DNA from 3 places in the Mesorhizobium sp. M0478 genome. Region 1 is predicted to be linked to each of the others. Evidence: predicted binding sites of a transcription regulator. Region 1 holds the regulator's gene; each other region holds the start of a gene.

What was found. The regulator LexA, encoded in region 1, represses DNA repair genes until DNA is damaged. The targets are predictions, from matches to a motif close to TGTTCNNNNTGTGTTCNG.
Region 2: the regulator LexA is predicted to act here: its motif matches at 1,891-1,908, upstream of NKI64_RS19325 (ImuA family protein).
Region 3: the regulator LexA is predicted to act here: its motif matches at 1,290-1,307, upstream of NKI64_RS08640 (PA0069 family radical SAM protein).

Annotation. Positions count from the first base shown of each region.
Region 1 is NZ_JAMYRH010000012.1:16,528-19,801, forward strand. Features, by position in the region: gene NKI64_RS24395 (ComEC/Rec2 family competence protein) at 1-1,473, shown strand, start outside; gene lexA (transcriptional repressor LexA) at 1,467-2,249, opposite strand; gene NKI64_RS24405 (GntR family transcriptional regulator) at 2,455-3,219, opposite strand.
Region 2 is NZ_JAMYRH010000008.1:805-4,078, reverse strand. Features, by position in the region: gene NKI64_RS19330 (DUF6504 family protein) at 1-874, opposite strand, end outside; gene NKI64_RS19325 (ImuA family protein) at 816-1,868, opposite strand; gene NKI64_RS19320 (metallopeptidase family protein) at 2,090-2,512, shown strand; gene NKI64_RS19315 (DUF1737 domain-containing protein) at 2,677-2,883, opposite strand; gene NKI64_RS19310 (HpcH/HpaI aldolase/citrate lyase family protein) at 2,923-3,274, opposite strand, start outside.
Region 3 is NZ_JAMYRH010000003.1:139,213-142,486, forward strand. Features, by position in the region: gene NKI64_RS08630 (hypothetical protein) at 1-475, opposite strand, end outside; gene NKI64_RS08635 (glycosyltransferase) at 728-1,231, opposite strand; gene NKI64_RS08640 (PA0069 family radical SAM protein) at 1,382-2,536, shown strand; gene rnhB (ribonuclease HII) at 2,691-3,274, shown strand, end outside.

The DNA.
Region 1 (3,274 bases):
AACGAAGCGATGCGGCGCACCGGCATCTACCACATCATCTCCATCTCCGGCCTGCACATGGCGCTGGTTGCCGGCACCATCATGGCGTTGCTGCGTGGCGCCTTTGCGCTGTTTCCCGTTTTCTCTTCGCGCCGGCCGGTGAAGAAATATGCGGCCGCGGCAGCGCTTGTCTCGATCGCCGCCTATCTCGTTATTTCAGGCGTCGTGGTTGCCGCCGAGCGCAGCTTCATCATGCTGGCGGTCATGCTTGTCGCCGTGCTGTTTGATCGCGCCGCACTCACCATGCGCAATCTGGCGATCTCCGCCATTGCCGTCATCCTGGTGTCGCCGCACGAGGTGGTCGGTCCCAGCTTCCAGATGTCGTTTGCCGCCACCGCCGCCCTTGTCGGCGCCTATGCCGGCTGGGCCGATTACCGCGCCGACAAGGTGAGAACGCCGCCGGCAAAGCGCTCCTTCGTCGGCTTCCTGTCGCGAAAATTCGCGCTGGCCATGGGCGGCCTCGCCATGACCTCGATCATCGCCGGCAGTGCAACCTTGCTGTTCGCCATCTGGCATTTTCAGCGTGTGTCGCCGCTCAGCCTGATCGCCAATCTGGCCGTGATGCCGATTGTTTCGTTGATCGTCATGCCTTTTGCCGTGCTCAGCGCACTGGCGATGCCGTTCGGCGCCGACGGGCCGTTCCTCTATGTGATGGGCAAGGGTCTGATGGCGATGATCGCTATATCGGCCTGGATTTCCGAGCGCTCGCCGGTCGACGCCGTCGGGCTGATCTCCATCCGCTCGGTGCTGTTGGTGGCGGTCGCCCTCGTCATCGCCACCATGGCCACCACCTGGCTCAGGTTGGCGGCCGTGCCTTTCGCGCTGGCCGGCCTGTTGACGGTGCCGCAGGTGCTTACGCCCGACGTGCTCATATCCGAGGATGCGCATCTGGTGGCCATGCCGATCGGTGGCGGCGAACTCGCCCTCAACCGCGAACGCTCCAACGAATTCACCACGGACAATTGGAAACGGGCGCTGCGGGCCGAAACCATTATCCCACCTGAGATTTTCGAGTCAACAGATACGCGGTTCGATCTCGATCCGCTCGATCTGCCGCCCGGCTCGCCCTTCTATTGCACCGGCGATCTCTGTATCGCCCGGCACCCTTCCGGAGCCATTGTAGCGCTTGCGAAAGACCGCAAGACGGCGCGGCCGGCCTGTGCCTTCGCGAGCCTGATCGTCATCGATGACGCCACCGCCTACAATCCGTGCCGCGACCCGCTGGTGCTGGTCGTGACGAAGAAACAGCTGGCCCGCGACGGCAGCGCCGCCGTCTTCTTCGATCCGCAATCGGCAGCTGCAGCGCCAACCATCCGCTTCGCCGTCGACAAGCCGTATCGCCCCTGGCACGAGCAACGCCGCTTCTCCCGCGAAGCGCGCGGCCTGCCGCCTTACAACCAGCGTGAAAAGTACAAACCCAAGCCGGCTCAGTAGCGCCGGATCAATCCGACAAGCTTGCCCTGCACCTTCACCCTGTCCGGTCCAAAAATGCGGGTCTCGTAGGCCGGGTTGGCGGCTTCCAGGGCGATCGAGGCGCCCTTGCGGCGGAAGCGTTTCAGGGTCGCTTCCTCATCGTCGACCAACGCCACCACGATCTCGCCGGGGCTGGCTGTGTCGGCATTGCGGATGATGACCGTGTCGCCATCGAAAATGCCGGCCTCGATCATCGAATCGCCCTTGACCTCGAGCGCGTAGTGTTCGCCGCCCATGATCATATCGGGCGGCACCGAGATCGAATGGGTCTGATGCTGGATGGCGTCGATCGGCACGCCGGCGGCGATGCGTCCCATAACCGGGATTGAAATCGCGGAAACGGCATCGTCATTGCCGGCCGACATCGAACGCGACGGCGAGCCCGGCTTGATCTGGCGGCCGAGACCGCCTTGGCCCAACGCGCCTTGTCCTTGGCCGCCTTGCCCTTGGCCGGTTTGACCAAGACTGCCCTGAATGACGCTCGGCGAAAACTTCCTCGCCGCATTGAGGCCTGGTGCGATCGAGTCGGGCAGCCGCAGCACTTCCAGCGCGCGCGCCCGGTTCGGCAGCCGGCGAATGAAACCGCGCTCCTCAAGCGCCGTGATCAGGCGGTGGATGCCGGACTTGGAGGCGAGGTCGAGCGCTTCCTTCATCTCGTCGAAGGACGGCGGGATTCCGCTCTCCTTCAGGCGTTCATGGATGAACATCAGAAGCTCATGTTGTTTGCGCGTCAGCATCGCGGCCCCCAAGGGTTCTGAAACCAGAATCAGAAAAAACAAACCCAGAACAAACACTATCTGTTCCAGTTGTGTTCCGCAACCTTTTAAAGTTTAATGAATGTGTTGACGTTTTGTTCAGCGTGACGTTCGGCACCGCGAGCGGCGCTCGTAGTCGTTGGCCGGCAACGGGGTGAAACGAAGACAAAGTGCCCTGCGTCGTCGGCTACGATCGCCGCTTCCTTTTCGGACGGGGCTGCGCAGCATCCGCGCCGGGTTCACTCTGGGCATAGACCTGCAGCGTGTAGCCGATGTGAGCGGTCATCAGAGTTTTCGCACGTTCGACGTCGCGATCGAGGGCCGCTTCCATCAGGGCGGTATGGTGTTCGATCGCCACGGCGTCGCGCAGGGCCGCCACGGCCTTCCGGTGGCCATCCGTGCGGCCGGCGGCGGCGCGCAGCGTCGGGGCCAGACCCAGAAAGCGGTGATGGCGATGCAATTGGTCGGAAATCGTCGCATTGAAGCGCAGCAGCCAGCTGGATGTCGCGGCACTGAGCAGCGCCGCATGGAAGGCATCGTGTTTTTCGTACCACGCGTCGACCGCATCATCCGATGGATCGTCGAGAACAGACCCGCACCGTGAGAGACGATAGTGGGCGGCAACGACCGCGTCTTCCCACTCACGATCGCCCTCCTCGATCGATTCCACCAGCAGGGGCAGTTCGACCACCAGCCGCGCACGCGCCAAATCCTCGAGCTCCGCCCGAGAGACGGGAGCGACCGCAAACCCGCGGTTGCTGATGGCGGTCACAAGCCGTTCCGCCTCCAGCCGCGACAGCGCCTCGCGCAACGGCGTCCAGCCGATGCCGTAGGTGTTGCGCAGCGTGCTCAGCTTCAACGGCGCGGCAGGCGCCAGCCGGGTCGCAAGAATATCGCGCCTGAGCAGGCGATAGGCCGCTTCCGTCCTCGAGGTCTGCTCGTCATCCAGCATCGTGATCCATCAGACATAAACGCTCGGCGGATCATTATATATCAAAGCCTTTCAA
Region 2 (3,274 bases), on a different contig from region 1:
CCTGTTCGAGCGCGGCCAGCCGCTCATGGAACAGGCGCTGGATAAGCTTGGGTTCGCGCAACGGTCGCGAGGTACCGACAGCGATGCGGCTGACGGCGCCGTCGACGCGAAACAAAAGCAGCGCCAGCATCCTTGCGCCCTCGCCGCGGCGTTCGAGATCGGCCTTCAGCGTCACCGCCAGCAAGAGCACCAGCCGTTCGATCTCGGCGGTCAGCACGACCGGCTCGGCCAGGTGGCGTTCGACCGAAAGCGGGGCCACGGGCAGGCGCGGCGATACCGCCTCGTCGAGGCGGCCGAGCGCCTGGTCGAGCCGCAACAGCAAGGTCGGGCCGAAGCGACGGGCGAGCGGCGCGCGCGGCGCTGCCATGACCGCGCCGGCGGTCCGCAGGCCGACGCTTTCCAAGCTGGCGCGGATATCGGCCTCGATGCGCAGTGCCGCCAGCGGCAAGGGGGCGAGCAGCGCTTCCTCCTCGCCGGAGACAACGATGCGGTTGCCGCAGAAGCGCGCCGCCGCCCAGGCTGCACCCGGCGTCGCGGCCAACCCTGCGCGGACATCGAAACCCTGCTGGAAAAACCGCGCAAGGATGTCGTCCAGCATGGCGCGCTCGCCGCCGAACAGATGCGTGCAGCCGGTGACGTCGAGATAAAGGCCATCAGTACCGTCGAGCGCCACCAGCGGCGTATAGCGATCGCACCAGTCGGCGAGGCCTTCGAGCAGCCGGCGATCGGCGTCCGGATCGGCCTCGACGATGTCGATCGAGGGATGCATGGCGCGCGCATCGGCAATGCCCATGCCAGGCTTCAGATGCAGCGCCTCAGCCCGCTCGTCGAGGGCCGATATGCGCTGGGCGTTGCGGTCGCGATGGCTGATCACGAGCGGTGGGTGAGATGGCGGCAGATGATCCGAAGGCCGGGAACGCCACGACCGTCCCAGGCGCTGGCGCAGGATCCGTTCTGCCGCCAGATGCGGGAACCACAGCGACAGAATTCTCTGCCCGTTTTTCGCGGGGCTTTCTTTCTTCGAATGCGTGTTCATCGGGGTTCCACTCCAGTGTGAATTGTCCAGGCAGAGCGGTGCGGCTCTTGCCGATGCTGACGGTGAAGGCAGGCCGGCCGATCGAGCCGGCGAGCGACCCGGCGATCGTCCGGCGGCTCGCCGCTGGTGCAGCCGACACGATGAGGCGCACCGGGGCGGCGGTCGGCTCGGCTTCGCCGGCCTGGCGCAGCAGGAACACCGGCCGGCCGGCGTTTTGGGCGCGCGCGTGCAGCCGGCGCGTCGCGGTGAGGTCGAGCCGCTGCGGGCTGCCACGGATTTCGAGGATGATTGCGGCGAGCGCCGTCATCTTCGCGGCCTCCTCGGCTACCCACAGCGCATCGGTGAGTTTCGGCGCCTCGGAAAACAGCAATTGCTCCGGTGCGATACCGAACATGCCCTGCAATCCCCTGGCATAGGGAAAGCCGGCCTCGCGAAAAATCTCCGATGTGCCGATCCACAGCACGGGCAAGGGCTGGCCCTTGAGGATCAGGCTGACAAGCGACAGCACAAAGCCGGCGACGGCCCCGGCATTGCGGGTCTCAAGGCCATGGATTTCACTCAAGGCGGCTTTCGGCAGGCCGCCGCTCAGCGCCGCATCGAGGTGCTCGACGCCGGTCGCCAGGAAAGCATTCGGCGAAGCCACGGCAAGCCCGCGCCGGATGATGGTGACATCGGCATTAGGTTCGGGCGCACCGCCGATAGCGCTGTCAGCGCGCGCACGAGGTCGCTCGCCGGCCGGCGCGGCCAGGCGCTCGGGCAGCGTTCCCTCGATCTTCGCGATCTGGCGGCGCAGGGCAAAAACAGTCTCCCGCGCCACGGCTGATGTCGCCATGACGGTCAATTTCTCTCATAATTGTTCCTGTTATGTTCTTATAGATTCCAGAGGGTGCCGAAAGAGTCAAGCGGAGTCAGAAGGAATTTATTCCTTGATCAAAGGTGGCGAGGCCAACCTTGGACTTTGGTCGCAGCCATTCGGCGCAAAGAATTGGCCAGGTACCCGTCCATTTGCCGAGTCCGGAGGGAAAGCCTATATGCCGGATCAAAGGACAAAGCATGGCCCGCATCTACAAGACCCGCACCTGGCACGATGAACTCTCGCCTTCGATCGAGGAGATCGAGTTTCTGGCGCTGGAGGCGTACGCACATCTGCCCGACGATTTTCGCAAGCTGACCGGCGAGATCGTCATCATGATCGCCGAATTCCCGACCGACGAGATCATGGACGATCTGTCGCTGGAGACGCCGTTCGACCTGCTCGGCCTGTTCGAGGGCCGCGGCATCGCCGAGCGCTGGAACCCGCAGACCGGCGAAGGCCCGAACCGCATCACCCTCTACCGCCGCGCCATCCTCGACTACTGGGCCGAGAACGAAGAGACGCTGGGCGACATCGTCACCCATGTGCTGATCCACGAGATCGGTCACCATTTCGGCCTGTCGGACGACGATATGGAAAAGCTTGAAGAGGCGGCGGAGTAAGGCTGTGCGATATTCAGGTGGCGAGCCGGCCTGCGAACGGCAGCTTCCTGCGCTTCCGGTGCTCGCGTACTTTAAGTACGCTCCGCTCCGGTTCTCGGAAACCACTGTTCTCGGCTCGGCCTGACCTGAATCTCGACACAGCCTGCGTCCGTGCCTGGCAAAGCCTACCAGTCGCTCAGCTTGGTATCCGGCCCGTATTCCTGGCCGTCGATATCCTTCACCACCGCCTGGCCGCAGCGCATCGATTTGGTCTTCTTGTCGTAGGCGTAGGTCGGCGAGCCGTACAGGTGCCAGCCCTTGTTCAGCGCCGCGGTCACCTTGTGGCAGAAGGTTGAATCGTCGGGGGCGGACAAAAAGCGGTAAAGTCTCATGGGTCAGATCCTGTCGTGAGTTCGTCTTTTCGGGGCGGATCATGCGCCGATGGCGGCGGCCTTCGCCAGCAATTTCTCGGCCTGCGCCAGGTGCAGCCGCTCGACCATCCTGCCGTTCAAAGCAATCACGCCCTTGCCGGCATTTTCCGGCAAGGCGAAGGCATCCTTCACCGCGCGCGCCTGGGCCAAGGCTTCGGGCGCGGGCGCAAAGGCTCGGTTGGCGGTTTCGATCTGGGCGGGGTGGATCAGCGTCTTGCCATCGAACCCCATGGCAGCGGCTTCCGTGCATTCGCGCGCAAACGCGTCGAGGTCGCGAAAATCGTTGGAGACGCCGTCGAGCATGTCGATGCCGCCGGCCCGCGCCGCCAGCACCATCTGCATCAGCCAAGGC
Region 3 (3,274 bases), on a different contig from region 1:
CCGCCTTGCAGCCGAGGATGCGCTCGAAATAGTGTCCGCTGAGCAAAGAGCGGCCGAACCGCTTCTCGGCTTCTGCGTGTTCTCCGGGCATGAATTCGAGCCGGCGGTCGAAATTGCCGAAGCACGGCGTGCTCTGAGCAAAGCTGGCGATCTCTTCGTGGATTGCCTGCGGAAGGACCAGTCCGGAGAACAGCCCATCGGTGCGCAGCGCCGCGACGATCGACTTGAGGTCGACGCCCCTGAACATCGTCGCTCCGGCACTCTGCGCGGGGCGCGCGGCTTTGGCGCCAAGCCAGTGCAGCTTGCGCGCCGGCATGGTGCGGGCAAGCACGAACATCGGCAGCCATGCGGGATTTTCGCGCAGGTCGGACAGATAGGTCGGGATACGCACCGCAATGCGGCGGAGCAGGCTGCCGTTGCGGGCAATGGCTTCCAGACTGGGGGCGCCGGATTTGTCAGGGGACGAAAGGTTCATCGGGGTCCTCAGATATGAACGGCAGCAACGATGACGCGGCGCTTGCTTACCGCTCCGGCACTACCCAAACCCCGATATCACGCATCAACGGAATGCTAATCCCGCGTCAGCTTTTGTGCAATGCACAATAGCTTTTTGCGGCGAAAAAGAGGGATGGTGCTGCGACCGTGCCAATGCGGATGAGACGCCGACGCTGCCCCTCATCCGCCCTTCGGGCACCCTTCTCCCTGGGAACGGGAAAAGGGAGAAACATCACTTCTTCGGCGCCAGCCAGATTTCGGCGTCGAGCCGCCTGGTGGCGAGACCGCGCGCAAGGGCTTCGGCGCTGTGCGCGTTCTTCGACAGGGCAGCGGCCTGGCGCTTGCTGATGACCAGCCCTTCGGCCAGCGCCCGGTTGCCCGAAAACACCCGTGACAGGAACGGCGTGCGGCTGCCGCGCGCACGGGAAAAGCGCGCCGGCATGGTTTGCCGCGCCGTGTGAGCGACAACGTCGTCGATCCAGCCCTCCGCCAGCCTTGCGCCGGGTTCCAGAAACAGCAGCCAGTCACCCTTCGCCTGCCTGATTCCCGCGGCAATGCCGCCGGCCACGAAGTGGCAGCCGGCATGATCGGCAACCCGATGCGTCTGGTCGGTCGAGCCGGTGTCGCAGACGATGACATCGCGCACCACGCCCTCGACCGCGCCGCCGATCAACGAGGCGAGCGTGCGGGCAAGGCCTTCTTCGTCATCCCGGGTTTCGATGAGAACGCTGAGCATTTTTAGCCGAATAGCGGAAAGCCCGGCGCAGCGCCAGTTGTGTATGGCCCAACGAAAAAGTTCTTGCTTTGTTCTCATCGACGAAATAGGATTATTTTCATGAACAGAGCGATTCGACAGCCAGCCGACAGTCCTTGGGAAAGGGCCAAAATGGAACATATCGTGCGTGCGGACATTGCTGCTTTCGGAGCAGGGCGAGCCGAGATGGCCAATGCGATGATCGAACAGAGCGGCATGCGCGTCCGTCCGGATCGCAACCGCGGCCGTTCCGCCGGCATCAACCCATCCGGCCGGTTCGAGCCGGTCAGCCGGCATGTGTTCGACGACGGCTGGAATTCGCTGGAGGAATTGCCGCCGTTCAAGACCGAAGTGCAGGTCGAGAAGCCGCGCACCATCATCACCCGCAACGAATCGCCCGACATTTCCTTCGACCGCTCGATCAACCCCTATCGCGGCTGCGAGCATGGCTGTGTCTATTGTTTCGCCCGGCCGACGCATTCCTTCATGGGCCTGTCGCCGGGGCTGGATTTCGAAGCGAAGCTGTTTGCCAAGCCGGATGCGGCGCGGCTGCTCGACAAGGAACTGTCGAAGGATGGCTATCAGCCGCGCACCATCGCGATCGGCACCAACACCGATCCCTACCAGCCGATCGAGAAACAATACCGGATTATGCGCGAGATCCTCGAAGTGCTGGAGGCGCGCGGCCATCCGGTCGGCATCGTCACCAAATCCCATCTGGTGACGCGCGACATCGACATTTTGTCGCGCATGGCCGAACGGGGCTTGGCCAAGGTGGCCCTGTCGGTGACAACGATGGACCGCATGCTGGCGCGCACCATGGAGCCACGCGCGTCGACGCCGACCAAGCGGCTCGAGGCGATCCGGCAGCTTTCCGATGCCGGCATCCCGGCCTCTGTCATGGTGGCGCCGATCATTCCCGGCCTGACCGACCAGGAGATGGAGCGCATCCTCGATTCGGCACGCGCCGCAGGCGCCCGCGAGGCCGGCTATGTGATCCTGCGCCTGCCGCTCGAGGTGGCGCCGATCTTCAAGGACTGGCTGCTGCGCCACTATCCCGACCGCTACCGGCACGTGATGTCGCTGATCCGTTCGATGCGCGACGGCAAGGACTATGATTCGGAATGGGGCAAGCGGATGAAAGGCGCTGGCCCCTATGCCTGGCAGATCGGCCGGCGCTTCGAGATCACGGCCAAGCGGCTCGGCCTCAACGCCGAGCGGCGCACGCTCCGAACCGACCAGTTTGTCGCCGCCGCCAAGGCGACCGAGCAGCTGATGCTGCTCTGAGAGTAGCGCCTGCCCTGCCCTCGTGGCTGTCAGGCGACCCAAGAATCCCGTCCGGCCTGTCCCCCGGCCTGCAGACGGTGCCCTCCCGGTCTTGCCCCACTCGACCCTGGAGGGACTTGCGGAGAATCGGAGCCGATGCGAACCTCGCCGCAACATGGCTCGCGCACGTTCCGATTCTCCGCTTCTTTTCGAAATCGTCGAAAAGCCCGACTTCTCCTTCGAGACGAAGGCGATGGCCGAAGGCCTGTGGCCGGTGGCAGGCATGGACGAGGCCGGCCGCGGTCCGCTGGCGGGGCCGGTGGTGGCGGCGGCGGTGATCCTCGATCCCGCCAACATTCCCGACGGGCTAGACGATTCCAAACGGCTCAACCATTTGCAACGCGAGGCGCTGTTCCTGAAAATCCTGGGGTCAGCGCTCGGCGTGTCGATCGCCTCGGTCAGCGCCGAAGGCATTGACGGCAGCAACATCCTCAAGGCCAGCCTGGAAGCCATGCGCCGCGCCCTTGCCGGCCTGCCGATCCAGGCGAAGCTGGCGCTGGCCGATGGCCGCGATGTACCGCCGGGCCTCCTCTGCGAAGGCCGCGCGCTGATCAAGGGCGACCAGCGCTCGCAATCGATCGCCGCCGCCTCGATCGTCGCCAAGGTGATGCGCGACCGCATGATGTGCGGCTGCGGCAGCCATCACGAGCGCTACGGGTTCGAGGTCCATATGGGCTACGCCACCGTGCGGCACCGCAC